DNA from 2 places in the Bradyrhizobium sp. USDA 4341 genome. Region 2 is predicted to be linked to the other one. Evidence: riboswitches for the same ligand, from Rfam matches in the RefSeq annotation. Region 2 holds a riboswitch; the other holds the start of a gene.
What was found. A riboswitch is a leader RNA that binds a small molecule or an ion and turns the genes downstream of it on or off. The one in region 2 is predicted to bind glycine.
Positions count from the first base shown of each region.

Region 1: another riboswitch for glycine. It lies ahead of gcvT (glycine cleavage system aminomethyltransferase GcvT); the one in region 2 lies ahead of ACVIGB_RS13235 (D-amino acid dehydrogenase).

Region 1 covers NZ_JBSSGO010000002.1:1,692,061-1,704,312, forward strand. Annotated here, with positions in the region: gene ACVIGB_RS14050 (TrmJ/YjtD family RNA methyltransferase) at 1-873, opposite strand, end outside; gene ACVIGB_RS14055 (alpha/beta hydrolase family protein) at 1,192-2,919, shown strand; gene ACVIGB_RS14060 (NADP-dependent isocitrate dehydrogenase) at 3,081-4,295, shown strand; gene ACVIGB_RS14065 (DUF3455 domain-containing protein) at 4,333-4,833, shown strand; gene ACVIGB_RS14070 (cyclic nucleotide-gated ion channel) at 4,830-6,080, opposite strand; gene alaS (alanine--tRNA ligase) at 6,092-8,779, opposite strand; glycine riboswitch at 8,985-9,073, shown strand; gene gcvT (glycine cleavage system aminomethyltransferase GcvT) at 9,215-10,360, shown strand; gene gcvH (glycine cleavage system protein GcvH) at 10,381-10,746, shown strand; gene gcvP (aminomethyl-transferring glycine dehydrogenase) at 10,769-12,252, shown strand, end outside.
Region 2 covers NZ_JBSSGO010000002.1:1,517,908-1,530,159, forward strand. Annotated here, with positions in the region: gene ACVIGB_RS13190 (quinone oxidoreductase family protein) at 1-510, shown strand, start outside; gene ACVIGB_RS13195 (alpha/beta hydrolase) at 602-1,384, opposite strand; gene ACVIGB_RS13200 (MarR family winged helix-turn-helix transcriptional regulator) at 1,532-1,978, shown strand; tRNA gene ACVIGB_RS13205 (tRNA-Leu) at 2,165-2,251, shown strand; gene ACVIGB_RS13210 (phospholipase D-like domain-containing protein) at 2,270-4,192, opposite strand; gene ACVIGB_RS13215 (PilZ domain-containing protein) at 4,387-4,674, opposite strand; gene ACVIGB_RS13220 (hypothetical protein) at 4,956-5,270, shown strand; gene ACVIGB_RS13225 (ABC transporter substrate-binding protein) at 5,355-6,974, opposite strand; gene ACVIGB_RS13230 (M20/M25/M40 family metallo-hydrolase) at 7,244-8,374, shown strand; glycine riboswitch at 8,467-8,572, shown strand; glycine riboswitch at 8,576-8,690, shown strand; gene ACVIGB_RS13235 (D-amino acid dehydrogenase) at 8,759-10,066, shown strand; gene ACVIGB_RS13240 (ArgE/DapE family deacylase) at 10,193-11,509, shown strand; gene ACVIGB_RS13245 (ABC transporter permease) at 11,773-12,252, shown strand, end outside.

The DNA.
Region 1 (12,252 bases), 170 kb from region 2:
GCCGCGCACGGTGCTGGAGTTGTCGGCGCCGCCGCCGCCCCCTCCCTGCTCGGCGAGCAGCGCCCGCAGCCGCGTGGCCTGTGCGCCGTCGAGCACGCCGCCCTTGGCCGGGCCCTTGCGGCCCTCGGCGATCGCCATCACCACCCCGTGCAGCGTATGCATGTCCTGCTTGGTCGGATCCATCCGGGTGAAGATGTTGCGCAGGTTCACCAGCATGGTGTCGCGCTTCTCCGCCGGCCGCAGGAACTCGACCTTGTCGAGCTCGGCGACGAGGTTGTCGAAGAAGGCCTGCATCTGGTGCTGGGAGGCCGGCTCGGACCGCTCCGGCATCGCGAAGGGGAGCGCGCCCGCGGTCGAGAGCTTGAACCACTCGTAACCCATCAAGAGCACGGCCTGCGCGAGGTTGAGCGAGGCGAAGCCCGGGTTGACCGGAAAGGTGATGATGCGGTTGGCGAGCGCGACCTCCTCATTGGTCAGGCCGGAGCGCTCCCGCCCGAACAGGATGCCGGCCCCGCCGCCGGAGGCGACATGGCCGACGATCTCGTTCGCCGCGCCTTCCGGCCCGACCACCGGCTTGGCCTGGTCGTGGGCGCGCGCGGTGGTCGCGAACACCAGCGTGAGATCGGCGATCGCCTGCTCGACCGTGTCGAACAGCTCGACGGAACCGATGATGTGGTCGGCGCCGGCGGCGGCGCGCTGGGCGGCGACATTCGGCCACCCGTCACGCGGATTGACGATGCGCATCCGGGTCAGCGCGAAGTTGCCCATCGCGCGCGCGGCCATGCCGATGTTCTCGCCAAGCTGCGGCTCGACCAGGATGACGACGGGACCGGCAAGGTCGTGCCCTGCCTTGGTCTTGTCGGTGCCGGACATCTCACTTCACTTTCTGATTCAACGTCTGAAGATTTTGAATCAGCTTCCGAAGCGCCTGATTCAAACTCTCATGCAGGGCGACGCAACCAGCTTTGCACCGGTTTTGCGCGGGACCATTTTCTCCAAGGAGATAACAGGGTTAGCGGCGTTTGCGAATCCTCAATCGGAATCCCAATCGCACGGAGCGAAGACTGCCGCTTGCGCGCGCTTCGCCTTCGGATAGGCTATCAACCACAACCAAAGCGAAGCTGTAAAGGCACGCTTGAGACGCCGCTTGAACGGCGAGGCGCTTGGGTCGAAGCACTTGGGGGGACGACGATGCGGGGCAGATGGACGCTGGCGATTGTGGGCGTGGTCTTGATCGTGGCGGGGGGCCTGCTCGCCCACCTCACGCAGACCGCAGGCGGCATCCGGATCGAGGATGTCAGGTTCAAGGGCGCCAAGGGCAACACCATGAGCGCCCTGCTCTACATCCCGCCGAACGCGACGCCGCAGATCCCGGCGCCCGGCATCCTCGCGGTCCACGGCTACATCAACTCGCGCGAGACCCAGGACGGCTTCGCGATCGAGTTCGCCCGCCGCGGCTATGTCGTGCTGGCGCTTGACCAGACCGGCCACGGCTACAGCGACCCGCCCTCCTTCGCCAACGGTTTTGGCGGACCTGACGGCCTTGCCTATCTCCGCAGCCTGCCATTCGTCGACAAGGAGAACATCGGGCTCGAGGGCCATTCGATGGGTGGCTGGACCGTGCTGGCGGCGGCCGCAGCTCAGCCCAACGACTACAAGTCGATGGTGCTGGAGGGTTCGTCCACCGGCAAGCCGTTCGCCGCCGAGGGCACTGCGAGCTGGCCGCGCAACACCGCGCTGGTGTTCGCCCAGTACGAGGAGTTCTCAACCCTGATGTGGGGCGTCGACCTCGCCCGCGACGTCACAAAGAGCCCGAAACTCTGGGCGCTGTTCGGCACGCAAGGCGCGGTCGAGCCGGGCCAGGTCTACGGCGATCCGGCCAATGGCACCGCCCGGGTGCTGTACACCCCCGCGATGACCCATCCGGCCGAGCACATCTCGCATGAGGCGATCGGCTACAGCCTCGACTGGTTCGCCAAGACGTTGAAGGGGGGCACCCCTCGTCCGGTCGATGACCAGATCTGGTTCCGCAAGGAGATCGGCACCCTGATCGCTCTCATCGGCTTCGTGGCGCTCATGATCGGGACGTTCGACGGGCTGCTGGAGGCACCGATGTTCTCCCGCCTGCGGCTGCCCGCGGTTGCCGACGGCACCATGCCGGCGCACGTGGCTGCGAGCGGCCGGCGCTGGACCACGGCGTTCATCCTGTCGGCCTTCATCCCGGCGCTGACCTACTACCCGGCCTTTGCACTGGGCGGCACTGTTGTCACCCCGAGCGCGTTCCTGCCGCAGGGCATCACCAACCAGATCCTGGTCTGGGCCATCATCAACGGCCTGATCACGCTGGCGCTGATGTGGTTCGCCCCGAAGCGCGCCAGCCGGGCCGGCCTCGTCGGTCAATCCGTCGTGATCGCGGTGGCCTCAGTTGCGGTCGGCTACGCCGCGCTCTGGCTCGCCGACCTCGCCTTCAAGATCGACTTCAGATTCTGGATCGTCGCACTCAAATTGATGAGCGCGAAGCAATTCCTCATCTTCCTGATCTATCTGATTCCGTTCACGGCGTTTTTCGTGGTGGCGCTGCACGTGCTGCACCGGAACTTCTCGACCATGGGCGCCCCGCGCGCAGCGCTCTATCTGACCAATATCCTGGCGCTGACGCTCGGTTTCATCGTGTTGCTGGTGCTGCAATACGGCACGCTGTGGCTGACGGGTAAACTGTTCAACCCGATCCCGGACCCCAGCTTCGTGCCGCTCTCGACCATCGTCGCGATCCAGTTCGTACCGCTCCTGGCAATCGTCGCCGTGATCGCGACCTTCACCTGGCGGCGGACCGGATCGAGCCTGCCGGGGGCCCTGATCGCGGGCCTGTTCGTGACCTGGTACATCGTGGCCGGGACGGCGACACAGGTCCCGATTTAGAGGGGGTCACGCGCCGTCGTCAGAATGGCGGTTCTCGGTGAAAAGATGCGCTGAAAGTGCATAACCGGTGCGCTTCCGCCCGTCCCCGGGCGGTGCTATAGCGCAGGCGTATTCCACCCCCGCCGTCAAAAGCGCGCCGTTCCCAAGAGGGCCTCCCCGTCATGGCAAAAATCAAGGTATCCAACCCCGTCGTCGAGCTCGATGGCGACGAGATGACCCGGATCATCTGGCAGTACATCAAGGACAAGCTGATCAACCCGTTCCTGGATGTCGAACTGCTCTATTTCGATCTGGGCATGGAATACCGCGATGAGACCAATGACCAGGTGACCATCGACGCCGCCGAAGCCATCAAGAAGGTTGGCGTCGGCGTCAAATGCGCCACCATCACCCCCGACGAGGCCCGGGTGAAGGAGTTCGGCCTGAAGCAGATGTGGAAGTCGCCGAACGGCACCATCCGCAACATCCTTGGCGGCGTGATCTTCCGCGAGCCGATCATCTGCAAGAACGTGCCGCGCCTGGTTCCCGGCTGGACCAAGCCGATCATCATCGGCCGCCACGCCTATGGCGACCAGTACCGTGCCACCGACATCAAGTTCCCCGGCAAGGGCACGCTGTCGCTGAAGTTCGTCGGCGAGGACGGCACCGTGATCGAGCGGGAAGTGTTCAAGGCGCCGGGCGCCGGCGTCGCGATGGAGATGTACAATCTCGACGACTCCATCATCGATTTCGCCCGCGCCTCGCTCAATTACGGCCTGCTGCGCAACTACCCGGTCTACCTCTCGACCAAGAACACCATCCTCAAGGTCTATGACGGCCGCTTCAAGGACATCTTCCAGGACATCTACGACCGCGAGTTCAAGAAGGAATTCGAGGCCAAGGGCCTGACCTACGAGCACCGCCTGATCGACGACATGGTGGCCTCGGCGCTGAAATGGTCCGGCGGCTATGTCTGGGCCTGCAAGAACTATGACGGCGACGTGCAGTCCGACACCGTGGCCCAGGGCTACGGCTCGCTCGGCCTGATGACCTCGGTGCTGCTCACCCCGGACGGCAAGACGGTGGAAGCCGAAGCCGCCCACGGCACCGTGACCCGCCATTACCGCGAGCACCAGAAGGGCAAGGAGACCTCGACCAACTCGATCGCGTCGATCTTCGCCTGGACCCGTGGCCTCGCGCACCGCGCCAAGCTCGACAACAACCCGGAACTGGCGAAGTTCGCCACCACCCTGGAAAAGGTCTGCGTCGCGACCGTCGAAGAGGGCTACATGACCAAGGACCTTGCGCTCCTGGTCGGCGCCGACCAGCGCTGGCTCTCCACCACCGGCTTCCTCGACAAGGTCGCCGAGAATCTCGGAAAGGCGATGGCGGCCTAACGGCCGCCTGTTGCCGAACACAGCAGCGAGCGTGACCATGACCTTTCCCGGCCGGGTGACGCTCGCATCCTTGTTGCTGACCGGATCGGCGGCACTCGCTGCCGACCCGCTGCCCGCCCCCGTTGCCGCGCCCGACGAGACCGCGGTCCTGACCGTCCATGCCGAGGGCGTGCAGGTCTATGAGTGCAAGCCGGTCACCGACGGCAAGCTCGCCTGGTCGTTCCGCGAACCGGTCGCCACCCTGATCGCCGATGGCCGCACCGTCGGCCGGCACTATGCCGGGCCGAACTGGGAGCATGTGGACGGCAGCGCCGTGACCGCCCGCACCGCCGGCAGCGCTCCCGGCGCGACGCCAGCAGACATTGCCTGGTTGAAGCTCGAGGTGATCTCCCACCGCGGCAATGGCGTGCTCTCGAGCGTTGACACCGTGCAGCGGATCAACACCTCAGGCGGCGAGCTCGGCGGCGCCTGCGACAAGGCCGGCGCCTTGAAGGGCGCGGCGTATTCGGCGGATTACGTGTTCCTGCGCCGCGACTAATCGCGGATGCCGCCGTCGGTCTCGTGCGGCGCCTGCGCAATCTCGCTGGCGGCAAGGTCGCCACCGACCGCGAGCGGATCGGCGAGCCGCGCCTCCGCCGTCTCCCGGACATGCGCAGCGAGCGCCGGCATCCGCTCGATCAGGGCATGGAAGTCCTGCGCATCGAGCAGCAGCAGCTTGGTCTTCCGCATCGCCGTCACCGTGCCGGAACGGCTGGTCCGCCGGAGCAGTGCGATCTCGCCGAAGAATGCGCCGTCGACAAGCCGCACCCGTTGGCTCGGCAGGTCGATCTCGACCTCGCCGGCGGTGATGAAATACATCGACGACGCCGCATCTCCGCGCCGCACCAGCACCTCGCCGGCTTCGATGGTCTGCGACCGCAAGAGCCGCATGATGTCGGCGATCTCGGCAGCGTTGAGATGCGAGAACAGCGGCACCCGCGCCAGCATGCCCCAGGTCACGACGAAGTCGCGGCGCCGCACCTCGTCGGCGAACGCGGTCGAGACGATCGCGACCGGCAGCGCGATCATCGCAAACCCGACCACGATCGCAACCACGGTGACGATGCGGCCGAGCACCGTCACCGGGACGACGTCGCCGTAACCGACGGTCCCGAGCGTCACGATCGCCCACCACATCGCCTGCGGCATGGTGCCGAACTTGTCCGGCTGCACCTTGTGCTCGATCGCATAAAGCAGCGAGGCAAACAGCAGCACCGCGCCGGTCAGGATCACGACGCAGCCGAACAGCGTGCGCCGCTCGGCGTGCAATGCAGCCAGCAGCGAGCGCATCGCGGTCGAATAGCGCACCAGCTTCAGGAACGGCAGCATACCGAACAGCACCAGCGCGGTCTTGTCACCGATCGCGAGCGCGACGGCCGACGGCAGGAAGGCGAGCAGGTCGATCACGCCGAGCGCCGAGAAGGCGTATTCCAGCCGCGCCTGAAGCGGCGTCATGTCGCGCAGCGAGCGGCCGACCACGCTCCAGAGCCGCGCGGCATATTCCAGCGCGAAGGCGGTCACCGCGGTGATCTCGATCGCCGTGAACAGCCACCAGAATTGGACGTCGATCTCCGGCACCGACGCCAGGATCGCCGCCAGCACATCGACGGTGATGATCGCGACGACGAGCCGGACAAATCGCGCGCCGACCGAATATGGCAGGTGGTCCTGCTCGAGCAGCTCGTAGAGACGCCCCCGCAGTCCGGGATCGCTGATCGTGGGCTTGAGCGGAGCCGTCGCCACGATCAGCCTCTCCGTCAGGCGCCGGCCGATGCCTGTTGAGTCATGGCCTGCTCAATCGCCGACAGCGCGGCGTCGGCCTTGGCGCCATCTGGCCCGCCGGCCTGCGCCATGTCGGGCCGGCCACCGCCACCCTTGCCACCGAGCACCTCGGAGCCCTTGCGCACCAGCTCGACCGCGTTGAAGCGCGAGGTCAGGTCGGCGGTGACGCCGACCACGATGCCGGCTTTGCCGTCCTCGGTGACGCCGACGATCGCGACCACGCCGGAGCCGATCTGCTTCTTGCCGTCGTCGACCAGGCTCTTGAGGTCCTTGGTCTCGACGCCTTCGACCGCGCGCGCGAGCAGCTTGACGTTGCCGACCTCGCGAACGCCGGAAGCCGCACCATTCGACGACGCTCCGCCGCCCATCGCGAGCTTCTTGCGGGCATCCGACAGGTCGCGCTCAAGTTTCTTGCGCTCCTCCATCAGAGCCGCGATGCGCGCCGGCACATCCTCGATCGTGGTGCGCAGTTCGGCCGCCGCGGTCTTCGCCAGTGTCATCGTGTCGTTGGCGTGCTTGCGCGCATGATGTCCGGTCAGCGCCTCGATGCGGCGGACGCCGGAGGCGACCGCGCTCTCGCTGGTCACCGAAATCAGGCCGATGTCGCCGGTGCGGCGAACATGGGTGCCGCCGCAGAGCTCGACCGACCAGCCGAGCGCGTTCTGGCCGTGCTCGCGGGCGCTCTTGCCCATCGAGACGACGCGAACCTCGTCGCCATACTTCTCGCCGAACAGTGCGCGCGCACCGGCCTCGCGGGCGTCGTCGACGCCCATGACGCGGGTCGTCACCTCGTCATTCTCCAGCACGACGTCGTTGGCGATGTCCTCGACCCGGGCGAGCTCTTCCGGCGTGATCGGCTTCGGATGCACGAAATCGAAGCGCAGGCGATCGGGCGCGACCAGCGAGCCGCGCTGCGCGATGTGATCGCCGAGCACCTGGCGCAACGCCTCGTGCAACAGATGCGTCGCCGAGTGGTTGGCGCGGATCGACGAACGCCTGGCATGGTCGACCTCGAGCTGCAGCGCGGTGCCGACATTCAGGGTGCCCTGCTCCACCGTGCCGACATGCACGAACAGGTCACCGGCCTTCTTCTGCATGTCGGTGACGCGGAATTTGACGCCCTCGCCCGTGAGGATGCCGACGTCGCCGACCTGACCGCCGGACTCGGCATAGAACGGCGTCTGGTTCAGCACGATCGCGCCGCTCTCGCCGGCCTTGAGGCCGTCGACCTCGGCGCCGTCCTTGACCAGTGCCGTCACCACGCCTTCCGCGCTCTCGGTCTCATAGCCGAGGAATTCGGTTGCGCCGAGCTTCTCGCGCAGCGGGAACCAGATGGCCTCGGTCGCCGCCTCGCCAGAGCCTGCCCAGGAGGCGCGCGCCTTCTCGCGCTGACGGTTCATCGCGTCGGTGAACGAGGCCTGGTCGACGCTGATGCCGCGCGACTTCAGCGCGTCCTGCGTCAGGTCCAGCGGGAAACCATAGGTGTCGTACAGCGTGAACGCGGTGTCGCCGTCGAACATGTCGCCGTTCTTGAGGCCGGCGCTCTTCTCGTCGAGGATCGACAGGCCACGCACCAGCGTCTTGCGGAAGCGGGTCTCTTCCAGCTGCAGCGTCTCCTCGATCAGCTTCTCCGCGCGCACCAGGTCCGGATAGGCCTGGCCCATCTCGCGGACCAGCGCCCAGACCAGGCGATGCATCAGCGGCTCGCCCGCGCCCAAGAGCTGCGCGTGGCGCATCGCACGGCGCATGATCCGGCGCAGCACGTAGCCGCGGCCCTCATTCGACGGCAGCACGCCGTCGGCAATCAGGAACGCCGAAGAGCGCAGATGGTCGGCCATCACCCGGTACGACGCCACGTTCTGCGCGTTCGGCCCATGGCCGAGGGCCGAAGCGGCCGCATCGATCAGATGGCGGAACAGGTCGGTCTCGAACACGCTTTCGACGCCCTGCAGGATGCAGGCCATGCGCTCAAGTCCCATGCCGGTGTCGATCGAGGGACGCGGCAGCGCCACGCGCTCCTCCTTCGTCACCTGCTCGTACTGCATGAACACCAGGTTCCAGAATTCGAGGAAGCGATCGCCGTCCTCTTCCGGGCTGCCCGGAGGTCCGCCCCAGATATGCTCGCCGCGATCGATGAAGATCTCGGAGCACGGACCGCACGGGCCGGTATCGCCCATCGCCCAGAAATTGTCCGAGGTCGCGATGCGGATGATGCGATCGTCCGAGAAGCCCGCGATCTTCTTCCAGTAGCCGGCCGCCTCGTCGTCGGTGTGGTAGACGGTGACGAGCAGCTTGTCCTTCTTCAGCCCGAAATCCTTGGTGATCAGATTCCAGGCGAGCTCGATCGCGCGCTCCTTGAAGTAGTCGCCGAACGAGAAGTTGCCGAGCATCTCGAAGAAAGTGAGATGGCGCGCGGTGTAGCCGACATTGTCGAGGTCGTTATGCTTGCCACCGGCGCGGACGCACTTCTGCGACGTCGTGGCGCGCTGATAGCCGCGCTTCTCGACGCCGGTGAAGACGTTCTTGAACTGCACCATGCCGGCATTGGTGAACATCAGGGTCGGGTCGTTGCGCGGAACCAGCGGCGACGACGCCACGATCTCGTGGCCGTTCTCCTTGAAGAAGTTCAGAAATGTCGACCTGATGTCGTTGACGCTGCTCATGTTCATCCAATCGGAAAAAAGGGGCCGGCCAGCCGCAAAAAGGCGTCATTTTCCGGCCGAACGCTTTTAGACATTGCCAGCTGCGGTGTCCAGAAACTGTGCAGGCGGATCATGGGCTTGCCGCGGCAGCACAAAGCCCCATTGGATAGCAGCAAGAGCTGCGTTGACAGTCTTGGTGGCGCCGTGTTTTCTACCTACCTGTTACCCCGTCACGTCGGGAGAGACCGGCCTTACTGCCGGCGCCGAAGGAGCAACCGCCCCGGAAACTCTCAGGCAAAAGGACCGCGTGACGTCTAACATCTGGAAAGAGGCGCTGGGGTTCTCCCCGATGCGTCCGCCGACGGGATAATACTCTCAGGCACAGCGACAGATGGGGCTTTCTGCAGGTTTCTCAAGGGGAAATAGGTCCCCTGCGGGAACCGCGAGGGCCCTGAGATGTCTGCGCGCGAAACTTCCCCGCTGAAACAGACCCCGCTGCACGCGCTGCATCTGGCACGCGGCGCCAAGATGGTGCCGTTCGCCGGCTACGACATGCCGGTGCAATACACCGCCGGCGTGCTGAAGGAGCATCTGCACACCCGCAAGGAAGCCGGACTGTTCGACGTGTCCCACATGGGACAGCTCGTGCTGAAGGCCAAATCCGGCAAGGTCGGCGACGCGGCGCTCGCACTGGAAAAACTGGTGCCGCAGGACATCGTCGGCATCGCGCCGGGACGGCAGCGCTACGCGCAATTCACCAACGACGACGGCGGACTGCTCGACGACCTGATGGTGGCGAATTTCGGCGATCACCTGTTCCTGGTGGTCAACGCCGCCTGCAAGGCCGAGGACGAGGCGCATCTGCGCGCGCATCTCTCCGATGCCTGCGAGATCGTGTCGCTGGCCGACCGCGCGCTGATCGCGCTGCAGGGGCCGAAGGCCGAATCGGCGCTGGTGAAACTTTGTGCAGATGTCAGTTCGATGAAATTCATGGACGCCGGTCCGCGCCGCGTTGGCGACATCGACTGCTTCGTCTCGCGCTCCGGCTATACCGGCGAGGACGGTTTTGAGATTTCCGCGCCCGCAGACAAGGCGGAGGCCCTGGTCACCGCACTGCTGGACAATCCCGACCTGCTGCCGATCGGGCTCGGCGCGCGCGACAGCCTGCGGCTCGAGGCCGGGCTCTGCCTCTATGGTCATGACATCGACACCACGACGACGCCGGTCGAAGGCGCGCTGGAATGGTCGGTGCAGAAAGTCCGCCGCAGCGGCGGCGCCCGCGCCGGCGGCTTTCCGGGCGCCGAAAAGATTCTCGCACAATTCGCGCAGGGCGCCGCCCGCCGCCGTGTCGGCCTGAAGCCCGATGGCCGCGCACCGGTGCGCGAAGGCGCCGTGCTATTTGCCGATCCGACCTCGACCGAGCCAATCGGCAAGGTGACCTCGGGCGGCTTCGGCCCGAGCCTCAATGCGCCGGTTGCGATGGGCTATCTGCCAACATCCCTTTCCGCACTCGACACCACCGTTTTCGCCGAAGTGCGCGGCCAACGGCTACCGCTCAAGGTCGCCGCCACGCCCTTCGTTCCCAACACCTACAAACGCTAAACGCCAAAGGATCGCCCCCCATGACGACGCTGTACACGTCCGACCACGAATGGCTCCGCATCGAGGGCGACGTCGCCACGATCGGCATCACCGATTACGCGCAATCACAGCTTGGCGACGTCGTGTTCGTCGAACTGCCCAAGGTCGGCCGCAGCTTGAAGAAGGCCGAGGCCGCCGCGGTCGTCGAATCCGTCAAGGCGGCCTCGGACGTCTACGCGCCGATCACCGGCGAAGTGATCGAGGTCAACGAGGCGCTCGCGGCCGAGCCCGCGCTGGTCAATTCGGATGCCGGCGGCAAGGCCTGGTTCTTCAAGCTGAAGATTGCCGACAAGGGCGAGCTCGGCGGCCTGATGGACGAGGTCGCCTACGCCGCGCACACCGCCTGAGGATCACCCCAAGGATTAGCCCATGAACGCGCCCTTCAAGCCGATCAACGAAGCCGCCACCGATTTCGTCCGCCGACACGTCGGACCATCCCCGCGCGACGTCAACGCGATGTTGGAGACGGTCGGCGCCGCGAGCCTGCAGGCGCTGATGAATGAGACGCTGCCGGCGTCGATCCTTCAGAAGGCGCCGCTCGATCTCGGCCGGGCGCTGAGCGAGACCGAAGCGCTCGCGCATATGAGCGAGCTCGCCGCGCAGAACCAGGTGTTCACCTCGCTGATCGGCCAGGGCTATTCCGGCACCATTCTGCCCGCGGTGATCCAGCGCAACATTCTGGAGAACCCGGCCTGGTACACCGCCTATACGCCGTATCAGCCGGAGATCAGCCAGGGCCGGCTCGAGGCCCTCTTCAATTTCCAGACCATGATCTGCGATCTCACCGGGCTCGACGTCGCCAACGCCTCGCTGCTCGATGAGGCGACCGCGGCCGCCGAAGCAATGGCGCTCGCCGAGCGCCACTCGCAGGTGAAGGCGAAGGTGTTCTTTGTCGACAAGGAGGTGCATCCGCAGACGCTGGCGGTGATGCGCACGCGCGCCGCGCCACTCGGCTGGGCACTGGTCGTCGGCGATCCCCTGACCGAGCTCGACAAGGCCGACGTGCTCGGCGCGCTGCTGCAATATCCCGGCACGACAGGCGCAGTGCGCGACCTCCGGCCGGCGATCGCATCGCTGCGCGCCAAGGGTGCGCTTGCGATCGTGGCGGCGGACCTGCTGTCGCTGGCCTTGCTGACCTCGCCCGGCGAGCTCGGTGCCGACATCGCAATCGGCTCGGCACAGCGCTTCGGCGTGCCGATGGGTTATGGCGGACCGCACGCCGCCTACATGGCGGTGCGCGACACGCTGAAGCGCTCGCTGCCCGGCCGCATCGTCGGCCTTTCGGTGGATTCGCGCGGTGCACCGGCCTATCGCCTGGCGCTGCAGACCCGCGAGCAGCACATCCGCCGCGAGAAGGCGACCTCCAACATCTGCACCGCACAGGTGCTGCTCGCCGTGATCGCCTCGATGTATGCGGTGTATCACGGCCCCGAAGGCTTGACCCACATCGCACGCGGCGTGCATCGCCGCGCCACCGTGCTCGCCGCGGGGCTGCGCAAGCTCGGCTTTGCGCCGACCAGCGAGGCCTTCTTCGACACCGTGACGGTCGAGGCCGGAAACAAGCAGATCGAGATCGTCTCGCGGGCGCAGGCGGAGCGGATCAATCTGCGGGTCGGTGCGACCACGCTCGGCATCGCGCTCGACGAGACCACGACGCCGGAGACCGTCGAGGCGGTGTGGCGCGTATTCGGCGGCAAGCTCAGCTTTGCCGAGATCGAGGCGGCCGCGCGCGAGGCGCTGCCGAAGGAGCTGCGGCGCACCAGCGCCTTCCTCACCCATCCGGTGTTCAACACCCACCGTTCGGAGACCGAGCTGCTGCGCTACATGCGCAAGCTCAGCGATCGCGACCTCGC
Region 2 (12,252 bases):
GCTGCGGTCCAGCTTGCGACCTGGCAAGGCGCCAGGGTGATCGGCGCGGTGCGCAAGGACGAACCCTACGAAGGCCACGCCAACGTTCCGATCGAGATCATCAATTCCTCGACGGCCGACGTCGCGGAACGTGTGCGCGAACTGACCGACGGCCACGGAGCCGATATCGTCTTCAACACGGTCGGTGACCCCTATTTCGACGATGCGCATCATTCGCTTGCAAAGGCCGGGCGGCAGATCCTGATTGCCACGACCAACCAGACGGTCAAATTCAACATCCTGGAATTCTATCGCGGACGGCACACGTATGTCGGCGTCGACACGCTTGCGTTTTCCACGATCGAAAGTGCAGAGCTGCTGCGCAGCGTGCTACCAGGGTTCGCCGGCGGCTTCCTGCGCCCCTATCCGATCATCCCGTCCTCGATCTACCCGCTTGCTGAGACGAAGGCGGCCTACACCGCCGTGATCGGATCATCGCGCAACCGTGTCGTACTGCGACCGGGAGCCTGATCATGAATGTCGTTCGCTTCGGCGAGGCGCCCGCTTGCGCAAGCTCCCCGACCGCGGGCGCGATCGGGGAGCTCGGTCACGGACGGCCGCGTTACTTTTGCTTGTCGCTGACGCCCTTGGCGGCCTGCTCGATGACCTTTGCCACTGCCTCCGGCTTCGAGACATACACGGCGTGGCTGCCGGCCTGATCGACGGTCTTGGCACCGGCGCGCTTGGCCATCATCCGCTGCGCGTCGACCGGGATCATCTTGTCGTTGGTTGCCACCAGGTACCAGCTCGGCTTGCTCTTCCAGGCCGGCACGGACACCTCGCCATTCAAGGCAGCGACACCCCACGGCACCTGGGAGTCAGCCATGAATGCTGCGACATCGGGCTTCACATCGGCTGCGAAGGCGGCGGCGAACTTCGCGTGATCGAGCGACAGGAAGCCGTCCTTCGGCGGCAGGATCGGCGGCACCGGCGCGCCGGGAGGAGGATTGGCGATCAGCTTGCCGACCGATTCACCCTGGTCGGGCGCGAACGCCGTGATGTAGACCAGCCCCGCGACCTTCGGATCGGTGCCCGCTTCGGTGACGACGACGCCACCATAGGAATGACCGACCAGAATGACATTGCCGTCGGCGGCGGCGATGGCGCGCTTGGTGACGGCGACGTCGTCCGCCAGCGAGGTGGTCGGGTTCTGGACGACGCTGACCTTGTAGCCGTCCTTCTTCAGGATCTTGTAGACGCCTTCCCATCCCGAACCGTCGACGAAACCGCCATGGACGAGGACGATCGACTTGACCGGGGCGGACTGGGCGTGGGCGGCGGGGATCGTCGCGATGGCGAGGCCCAGCGACGCTGCGGCGGCGAGCAATTTGGTGACAACAGACATTGAAGTTCTCCTGGATGTTTATTTCGCGATAATCTTTATCGCGATAATCATCGTATAGCCGCACTGGATTTGCTTGTCCAGATATTTTTTATCGCGATAATTATTTTTGTGGTATGTTGAGCAAACCACATCGAAAGGGCCCCTCCCATGCCAAATCCGGGACCAATTCCGCTGGATAGCCAGCTTTGCTTCTCACTTTACGGGACGACCATTGCGATCAACCGTGCCTACAAGCCCCTGCTCGACGGCCTCGGCATCACCTATCCGCAATACCTCGTTCTCAGCGTGCTCTGGGAAAAGGACGGGCAGATGATTTCGGCAATCGCCGACCGGCTCGCCCTCGAACCCAGCACCATCACGCCGCTGGTCAAGCGGCTCGAAAGCGCCGGCTTCGTCGTGCGCCGGCGCAGTGTGGAGGATGAACGGCAGGTCGGAGTTCACCTGACCGACAGCGGCAAGGCGATGCAATCGCGCACCGGCTGTCTGACCGACACCTTGCTGGAGCGGTCCGGCCTGACGGTCGACGAACTCATCTCACTCAACAAGCGCGTCCAGGCGCTTCGCAACGCGTTGACGAATTCAGGAACGGGCTAACGGACAAACCGCGCCGTTCAGTCCTGCGATACGTTATCCCGGCGTTTGCCCGGCTGACGACGAAGAGCTAGAAGATGCGCCCGCCGGGGTTTTGTCCGGAACAGAACGAAACCAGATTTGGAAAACCGCCGAGGGATATTGGAAAGTCTCTCGGTCTAAATTGCGAAAACTCAATAAAGTCAAGATGCGGACGTGGCGGAACTGGTAGACGCAAGGGACTTAAAATCCCTCGACGGCAACGTCATGTGGGTTCGAGTCCCACCGCCCGCACCAGTCTGTTGCGCACCACTCTTACTTCTTGGCCTTCGCCTTCTTTGCCTTGGCCTTCGTCGCCCTGGCCTTGGCTTTCTTTGCCTTTGCCGGCTTGCTGGCCTTCGCCTTCTTCGCCGATTTCTTGGCTGACGTCTTGGCGGCTTTCTTGGCCGATTTCTTCGGGGCTTTCTGCGGGGCTTTCTTGGGGGTCTTCTTGACGGCTGTCTTCGCCGACGCCCCGCTAGCCACACTGGGCTGTTGCGCCGCGCTGCCGCCACTACGCGTCGGGCGCGGCGGCATCGGCTCCTCCATCCAGAAATCCAGCTCCTGCTCCTTGCCGCCGCCCGGCTTCCAGCCGTCGAACGAATAGATCTGATCCGGATTGCCGCCGCTGCCGAGATAACCGCGCCAGGAGTAGTGGTCGTAGACGCCGTTGATGTGCAGCGCATAGGCCTGGGCAAGCTGCTTGTTGCCGCGGATGATCACGAGATTCTCGTCATTCTTCTCCGAGGCGGCAACCGAGAAATTGTGCGATCCGGTGATGACGGCGCAATTGTCGGAGAACGGATCGATCACGATGGTCTTGGAGTGAACGATCGCAATCATCCCCGCGTTGCGGATCTGCTGGACGCTGAATTCGACGTCGGCCCACGAGGGTTCGTTGGTCGCGCTCACGCCATGCGGCAGCTGGACGTCGTCATGGAAGGATTGCTGCGGCGCGCCCGATTTGACGACCTCCCCGCCGACCGAAACGATGTCGCCGTTCTTGCTGGCCATCATGGTCGACACCACGCCGCGGACATAGATGTCGTTCTGCTGTGCGCGGACCAACAGCGCATCCAGCAGCGGCGATTGACCCGGCATGAACATCAGGAAGAGCGCGCCGTCCTTGGCGTTCTTGATCAGGTCCAGTACCGGCTTGAACTCGGCTTCGCCGTTGGTCGCGGCGAAATAGACCGAAATGTTGCTGTCGCTGGTCGGACTGGAATTCGACGTCTTCAGCGCGGGCGGCATGGCATTGCCCGCGGCGACCAGCTTGCCCCACTGATCGAGGTAGCGCTTGGCGATCACCGCATTCTCGATGATCAGCACGTTGTTGAGCTGCGTGCACAGCCCGGTGGTGGTCCAGTTGGTGCTGCCGGTCAGCACGCGGATCGCGTTGCCATGCGCGTCGCTCTCGACCACGAACTTGTTGTGGACGCTCGGCGACGACCTGCCCGCATTCGACAGATCGCGATGCTTGACCGTCAGGCCGGCGCCACTGAGCTCGCCCGCGATGTTCGGCTTGGTCGCACTGCCATTGCCGAGCAGGACGTTGCCGCGGCTGCCGAACGGCTTCAGTGCGCCGACCAGCTCCTCGTCATTCATCTCGTAGATGGCGGCATGGATCTGGCTGCCGCGGAGATCGGCATCGTGCAGAAAGGCCAGGATCTCGTGCAGGGCGTCGCCTGAAAGGTAGCGCCGCGCCTGGTTGGCCGGGTCGGACAGGCCCTTGACGAAATTGCGCAGCGCGTCGTCGGACGTATCGCCCTGCACGAAGCGGCTGACGATCTGCGACATCAGGGTGCCGCGGTTGAAATAAGCCGACAAGCCGCCGCCCGCATCGCCCGAAGCAACAGTCGGCGTCGTCCAGGCCGTCACCGTGGCGGCATCGGGCGTGAACGTCCCGTTCGCGCCGCCCTTCATCGCGGTGACGCGGTACGAGACGTTGTCGGTGTCGACGACGCTGTGATCGGTCCAGATGCAGCGCCGGAACGGCGATTGCGTCGAGGAGATGCCGGCGTCCGCGACCGGTTTCTCGCCGGGCTTCGGCGGAATGCGGTTGGACAGCACGGTCGTCTGTTGCGTGATGTTGTTGCGCCGCTCAAGCTGGAAACCGACCCAGTCGTTCGACCAGATGTCCGGCTGCCAGGCGATCAGGATATCATCGGCGTTCGCGTAGGCCTTGACATTGATGGTCATCACAATTTCCCCGAGGCTGGGTGAATCCGCAGGAGCGAAACAATGGACGCCACCTTGCACGGTGAGAGCGTGCATCCTGGAGCGGCACCGATATCGGCCCGTCGGACAATACCCCGGTAACCTTGGGTAGTTTGTGAAATAGACGACAACTGTTCGTGCAAATCGGCGCGACGCGGCGCGCCGGGCATCGAGCCCTAATCGAACGCCAGTCCCAGCCGCTTCTGCTTCTTCCATACGATGCGGCACGGCCACCGCTGGCCGTCGACGCCGAGGGTGAAGCGGTCGGGAAACCACAGCGGCGAGTTGACCTCGATGCAGGCGCCCTGAGGCGAGACATTTCGGACCGTACAGGCGATCACTTCATTGCCGAACTCGATCGCTCCCGACTTGAGCACGCGGCGGCGCGCGCCGGCACGGCGCTTCTCGGTCGGCATTGGCTGTTGCGCGCTGGCCGGTGCGGGCCTGCTATGGTCGTCGGCCATGGGCCCGTCGCGGTAGGTACACAAGTCGGCGGTCAGACTACGATGCAATACTGACGGGAACCTTAAAGCCGCCGCTATCCAAATTGGTATGCCACGCGCCCGCCCACGACTTGAGCAGGCAGCCGCGGCGTCACGATGCTTGCATCACCTCATCGTGTTTTGCGGGTGTGGCAGGGTTCACATGCCGCGATCGCCACGTGGTGTAGTGTCGTCGCATTGGAAATTCCGGCCGCACATTTCGCGGCCCTCAGATTTCGAGATCAATGAGTTGGAGATAGGCGATGACGATTGCTGATCGCAATCGGATTGCCGGTCGCAATCAGATTGTCGGCAATACCGCGCCCGATCATGGCGCTTCCGTCGTCGAGCACGGCGACGACGCGGCTCATTGCAGCAACGGGCTCAACGCACAGAAATTCCTTGATGCGACGCCCGACGAGCGCGCGATCTACCGGCGCTGGATTCGCAGCGCGATCGTGCTTTACGGATTGTTGGCGTTTGCCGCGGGAGCGATGGCCTGGATGAACGGCGCCGGTGTCGGACAGACCCAGCTCTCGAACCTGTCGAGCACCAGCAACGCGAAATCGGGCCACTAGATTAGCCGCCGTCGCGGAACGGCTGCGCGAAACGAAAACGGCCGGGACAAGTCCCGGCCGTTTGTGTTGCATCAAGCCGCAAGCTTACTCGGACTTGTCGATATTCCAGAAGATCGGCGTTGCCGGACCATCGAGCACACCGGACAGCGACTTCCGCCAGGCGCTCGGACCCTGATACTGACCGAGAGGAATGTAGATAACCTGCTCGTAGGCTTCCTTCTGGATATCGGCCGCGATCTTCTTCTGCTCGTCGAGCGACGGCGCGCGAACGAAGGCGTCCTTCAGCTGTTCGATCTTCGGATCGTCGGCCCAGCCGAACCATCCGCCATTCTTGCCCTGGCCGCCAATCGAGAGGTTGGCGATCGGGTTGGAGACGTCGGCACTGACCCAGTTGGTGAAGAACATGTTCCAGCCGCCATCCTTCGGCGCCTTCTGGCTGGCGCGGCGAGTCACCACGGTCTGCCAGTCGGTGGCCTGCAGGTCGACTTTGAAGCCGGCGTCGCGCAGTTGCTGGGCGACAACAACCGGCTGCGCCTTGAGCGTGGTGACGTCGCCCGGCGCCATGATGACGACGGGCGTGCCATCATAGCCCGACTCGGCAAGCGCCTTCTTGGCGGCCGCCATGTCGCCGCCCTTCAACAAGGTCTCGCCGCCGACTTCGGACGCGAACGGCGTGTCGCAGATGAAGAAGGAGACGCAGGTCTTGTAGTACTTCGGATTGCCGACCAGCGCGTCGAGCACCTGCTTCTGGTTGATCGCCATCAGCGCCGCCTGGCGAACCTTGATGTTGTCGAACGGCGGATAGAGGAAGTTCATGCGGCCGAGCGTCTGGAAGCCGAACTTGTTCAGCGTCTCGACCTTCAGGTCCTTGTCGCCTTCCAGGATCGACAACGTGTCGAACGACGGGTTCTCCAGGAAATCGATGTCGCCGGACTGCAGCGCGTTCATCGCAGTCTGCGCGTCGGCCATCGTGACCCACTCGACGCGGTCAACCTTCACGACCTTGCCGCCCGCGGTCCAGCTCGCCGGCTCCTTGCGCGGCACGTAGTCATTGTTCTTGACATAGACCGCCTTCACGCCCGGCTGGAATTCGGCCTGGACGAACTTGAACGGACCCGAGCCGATCTGCTCCGGGATCGGCTTGTCCGGAGGCGTTTCGGCCAGCCGCTTCGGCATCATGAAGGCGACGCGCGACGACGGCTTGCCGATCGAATCCAGCACCAGGCCGTAGGGCTCCTTCAGCTTCAGCGTGATCGTCTTCGCATCGGTGGCCTCTAAGCTCGCCGTGAAGTCCATCAGCTTCTGGCCCATGCCGTCGACCTTGGCCCAGCGCTTCAGCGAAGCGACGCAGTCTTCCGCGGTCACCGGCGTTCCATCGTGCCACTTCAAGCCATCGCGCAGCGTGAACGTGTAAGTGAGCTTGTCGTCGGACACCTTCCAGTCCGCCATCTGCGGCTGGATCTTGAAGTTGGAGTCGGTCGCGACCAGCGTGTCGTAGACCATGTAGCCATGGTCTCGCGTGATATAGGCCGTGGTCAGGATCGGATCGATGACGCGCAGATCCGAGTGCATCACCGCGGTGATGGTCTTGCCCGCGGCCATGGCCTCCGGCGCAAAGGACAATTCCTGCGGCGCGAACGACAGCGCGAGCGCCGTCAACGCAGCCGCTAGCGTGCGGTGCTTCCAACGCGAGATAGGGAACATGCAATTTCTCCTGACGTGTAACTGGTCAAAGCCGGCTTATTCGTTATGCATGCGGTTCGTTATTTAGGCGAACTAACATGCTGTATGGCTTGTGAAATCGAGACTTGCATCAAGCGCAATGCGCGTCAATCGGTTTCCGGCAGGATCGAACGTATACGAACGAATGAACCGCTGGTGCAGCGCATTTGACTTTACAAACTCGTCTTCCGAGCTTTTCGTACGGCACGCGAACGCGTATCGGCGCGCACAAACAACAAGAGAGAAAAGACATGAACCCCGCCAATCTTCCTTTTGATTCCGAAGCGATGCTGCAGGGGCTGCGCAGCTGGGTGGAATGCGAGAGCCCGACATGGGATGCGGCCGCAGTCGAGCGCATGCTCGACCTCGCCGCGCGCGAGATGGCGGTCATGGGTGCGACGATCGAACGCATCGCGGGACGCCAGGGCTTTGCCGGCTGCGTCCGCGCCCGTTTTCCCCATCCGAAACAAGGCCAGCCCGGCATCCTCATCGCCGGCCATCTGGACACCGTGCACCCGGTCGGCACCATCGAAAAGCTGGCGTGGCGGCGCGAAGGCAACAAGTGCTTCGGGCCCGGTATCTTCGACATGAAGGGCGGCAACTATCTGTCGATCGAGGCGATCCGGCAGTTGGCACGCGCGTCCTTTACGACGCCGCTGCCGATCACCGTGCTGTTCACGCCCGATGAAGAGGTCGGCACGCCATCGACGCGCGACATCATCGAGGCGGAAGCCGCGCGCAACAAATACGTGCTGGTGCCGGAGCCCGGACGGCCGAACAACGGCGTCGTCACCGGCCGCTACGCGATTGCGCGCTTCAATCTGGAAGCTGTCGGCAAGCCGAGCCATGCCGGCGCGACGTTGTCCTCCGGCCGTTCCGCGATCCGCGAAATGGCCCGGCAAATCATTGCGATCGATGGCATGACCACCGAAGACTGCACCTTCTCGGTCGGCATCGTGCATGGCGGGCAATGGGTCAATTGCGTCGCAACGACCTGCACCGGCGAAGCGCTCAGCATGGCCAAGCGCCAGGCCGATCTCGACCGCGGCGTCGAGCGCATGCTGGCGCTGTCGGGCACCGCCAACGACGTCACCTTCAAGGTGACGCGCGGCGTCACCCGCCCGGTGTGGGAGCCGGATGCCGGCACCATGGCGCTCTATGAAAAGGCCAAGGGCCTTGCAGCGGCGATGGGCCTCGACCTGCCGCACGGCAGCGCCGGCGGCGGATCGGACGGCAACTTCACCGGTGCGATGGGCATCCCTACCCTCGACGGCCTCGGCGTTCGCGGCGCCGATGCACATACGCTCAACGAGCATATCGAGATCGAGAGCCTCGCCGAGCGCGGCCGCCTGATGGCGGCACTGCTGGCGACGCTGGACTGACATCGATTTGCACTGCACAACACGTTGGCACTGCCGGACCGAAATTTAGCCTTGTCCAATTTTAAGGCTTCGCCTACGGTCCGGCCGTCCAACGCGACGATGCGGGAGAGATCGAAGCCACAACATTCGTGTTGTTGCTTCGGCGCCGACGGAGCAACCGCCCCGGAAACTCTCAGGCAAAAGGACTGTATCGTCAGGACGATCTGGAGAGAGACGGCATGGCCAAATGGAAACGGCCATGACGTCCACCGAAGGGGATAGTCTGCCATTGGGCCGAGGCCCGATGCTGATCAAGCTCTCAGGTACCGTGACAGATGGGGCGTCGAAACAGCCGGTTTCACCGGTGGTTCGGCGACTCTAACCCACGGGAGCCTGAAGACCACCATGCCTCACATCGCAATCATTGGCGCCGGCATCACCGGCGTGACGACGGCCTATGCCCTGCTCGAACGCGGTTACCGGGTGACTGTCCTCGACAGGCATCGCTATGCCGCGATGGAAACTTCGTTCGCCAACGGCGGACAGCTTTCTGCCAGCAATGCGGAAGTGTGGAACAGCGCCGCGACCATTCTCAAGGGGTTGCGCTGGATGCTTCGAAGCGACGCGCCGCTGCTGATGAATCCGAAGCCGAGCTGGCACAAATATTCCTGGATCGGCGAGTTCGTCGGCCACATCGGCCGCTATCGCACCAACACCATCGAGACCACGCGGCTCGCAATCGAAGCGCGCAAGCATCTGTTCTCGATCGCCCAGCGCGAGAACATCGCCTTCGATCTCGAACGCCGCGGCATCCTGCACGTCTATCACGACAAGGCCGGCTTCGAGGCGGGCCTGCGCGTCAACACGCTGCTGCAACAAGGCGGGCTCGACCGCCGGCCGGTGACGGCGGACGAAATCCGCAGCATCGAACCCGCGCTGCAGACGACCTGCTATGGTGGATTCTTCACGCCGTCGGACGCGACCGGCGATATCCACAAGTTCACGCGCGGCCTCGCCGACGCCTGCATCCGCCGCGGCGCAAGCTTCGTCCATGAAGCCGACGTCGATGCGATCGCACGCGGCGACGACGGTTTCCGCATCGGCTGGAACGAAGCCGCTTCACACGATGCTGGCGTCGCGACGCGACATGAGTTGCAGGCGGACGGCATCGTCATTTGCGCCGGCGTCGCGAGCCGCCACTTCGCTGGCATGCTCAATGACCGCGTCAACGTCTATCCGGTGAAGGGCTATTCGATCACCGTGCAGCTCGATGCGCCGCAAAGCCAGGACGCTGCGCCAACCGTCAGCCTGCTCGATGAAGCCGCGAAGATCGTCACCAGCCGGCTCGGCGCCGACCGCTTCCGCGTCGCCGGCACCGCCGAGTTCAACGGCTTCAACCGCGACATTCGCGCCGACCGCATCCAGCCGCTGGTGGACTGGGTGCGGCAGCATTTTCCCGGCATCGACACGTCGAGCGTCGTGCCATGGGCCGGCCTGCGCCCGATGATGCCGAACATGATGCCGGTGGTGCGCGCCGGACGGTTTCCGGGCGTGTTCTACAACACCGGCCATGGTCATCTCGGCTGGACGTTGTCGGCTGCGACGGCGCAGATGGTGGCAGGCGCGATCGATGACTGGCGCGACCTCGACACGCCCTCAATGGTACCGTCGCAGGTCGATGCGACCGAGACCGCCCGCGCAGCTTTCCCCTAATTATCCAGCCGACGAGGAAGAATATGAGCGTATTTGCGTGTGGCCAAGTCGGAATTCGCTGAGAAACACCGCATGACAAGGACTAGCGTCACATCGGGGAAAAGCGCTTCAGCGCGGGAGGGGACAATGCGCATTGGGGTGGCGGACACGCGTGAGACGTTGACCAAGCCGGATCAGATTGCCGCGGAGCTGTGCGCGGCCGTCGATCGAAACTTCGACGATCAGATCGCGTTCCTGTCGCGCATGGTGCAGTTCCGCAGCTTGCGCGGACAGGAAGCGCCGCAACAAGCTTGGCTGGCTGAGCAATTCGCAAAGCGCCGCTACGAGGTCGATACGTTCAGCCTTGCGGACGTCAACCTGATGAGTCATGCGAAGGCTGCACCGATGGACGGCATCGACCTTGCCGGATCGCAGCAGGTCGTTGCGACGCTCGACAGCAAAGGCAGCGGACGCAGCCTGATCCTGCAAGGTCATATCGACGTGGTGCCGGAGGGGCCCGCTGATCTTTGGGAGCAGCCGCCGTTCTCGGGCGCCGTGCACGACGGCTGGATGTTCGGGCGTGGCGCGCAAGATATGAAGGCCGGTGTCTCGGCAATGATCTTCGCGCTCGATGCCATCCGCGACGCCGGGTATGCCCCGGGCGGGCGCGTCCATCTGCAGACCGTGACCGAGGAAGAGAGCACCGGCAACGGCGCACTGTCGACGTTGATGCGCGGCTATCGCGCCGACGCCTGCCTGATTCCCGAGCCGACCGGACACACGGTCACGCGCGCCCAGGTCGGCGCCGTCTGGTTTCGCCTGCGCGTCCGCGGCACGCCGGTGCATGTCGCCTATTCCGAGGCCGGTACCAGCGCGATCCTGTCGGCGATGCATCTGGTGCGCGCGTTTCAGGATTACACCAAGGCACTCAATGCCCGGGCGCTCGACAACAGCTGGTTCCGCAGTGTCAAGAATCCGATCAAGTTCAACGTCGGGATCATCAAAGGCGGCGATTGGGCCAGTTCGACCGCGGCGTGGTGCGAGCTGGATTGCCGGCTCGGTCTCTTGCCGGGCGAAACACCGCAGCAGGCGATGCGTGGCATCGAGGAATGCCTGGCTGAAGCGCACAAGGCCGACGACTTCCTGTCCGACAATCCTGCCGAGCTGGTGTGGAGCGGTTTTCAGGCGGACCCGGCGGTGTGCGAGCCCGGCAGCGAAGCGGAAGCCGCTCTGTCTGCCGCCCATCGCTCCGTCTTCCAGGCTCCAATGCAGGAGCGCCTGTCCACGGCCGTCAACGACACCCGCTACTATTGCGTCGACTACGGCATACCCGCACTTTGCTATGGTCCTTACGGTATCGGCCCGCATGCGTTCAACGAACGGGTCGAGCTCGACAGCCTTCGCAAGACGACGCAGAGCATCGCACTGTTCGTCGCCAATTGGTGCGGCGTGACGCGAGCGTGAATGGACTTGTCGTTTCAGGTCAGTGGCACATGGCGACATGTGCAATTCGAAATAGCAGCTTCAGACCAGGGGAGGCTTCCAACGGCCTGAACCGCGCCTTGATATAACGTCGCCACTGGCACAGTATTTGCCTGCAAATTCATCACATTCGCGCTAGCCTTGAGACAACACGCAGAAGCGCATGAGACACATCACGGGGACACCATGAGTATGATGCGGCCCAGCCTTCGCTTCGCACCATCTGACGGCAGGAGATAGCAACGATGCTCGGCTATCTCCTCCGCCGCATCCTCGCCGCCATTCCCGTGATGGGCGTGGTGGCTCTGTTCGTGTTCCTGTTGCTACGGCTGACGCCGGGCGACCCGGCCGCCATTCTCGCCGGCGACAATGCGACACCCGAACAGCTCGATCGCATCCGCACCTCGCTTGGTCTCAACGAGCCGATCTACATCCAGTTCTACACCTGGGTCGCCAAGCTGCTGCACGGCGACCTCGGCGTCTCCCTGATCTCGAACAAGCCGATCCTCGAGATGATCGGCCCGCGCCTCGAGCCCTCGATCTCGGTCGCGCTGGCCACCATCGTCCTCTCGATCCTGGTGGCGGTGCCGCTCGGCGTGATCGCGGCGTGGAAGCACGGCACCTGGATCGACCGCTGCGTGATGGGGCTTTCAGTGCTCGGCTTCTCGGTGCCGGTGTTCGTGATCGGCTATGTGCTGATCCAGGTGTTTGCGATCGATCTGCGC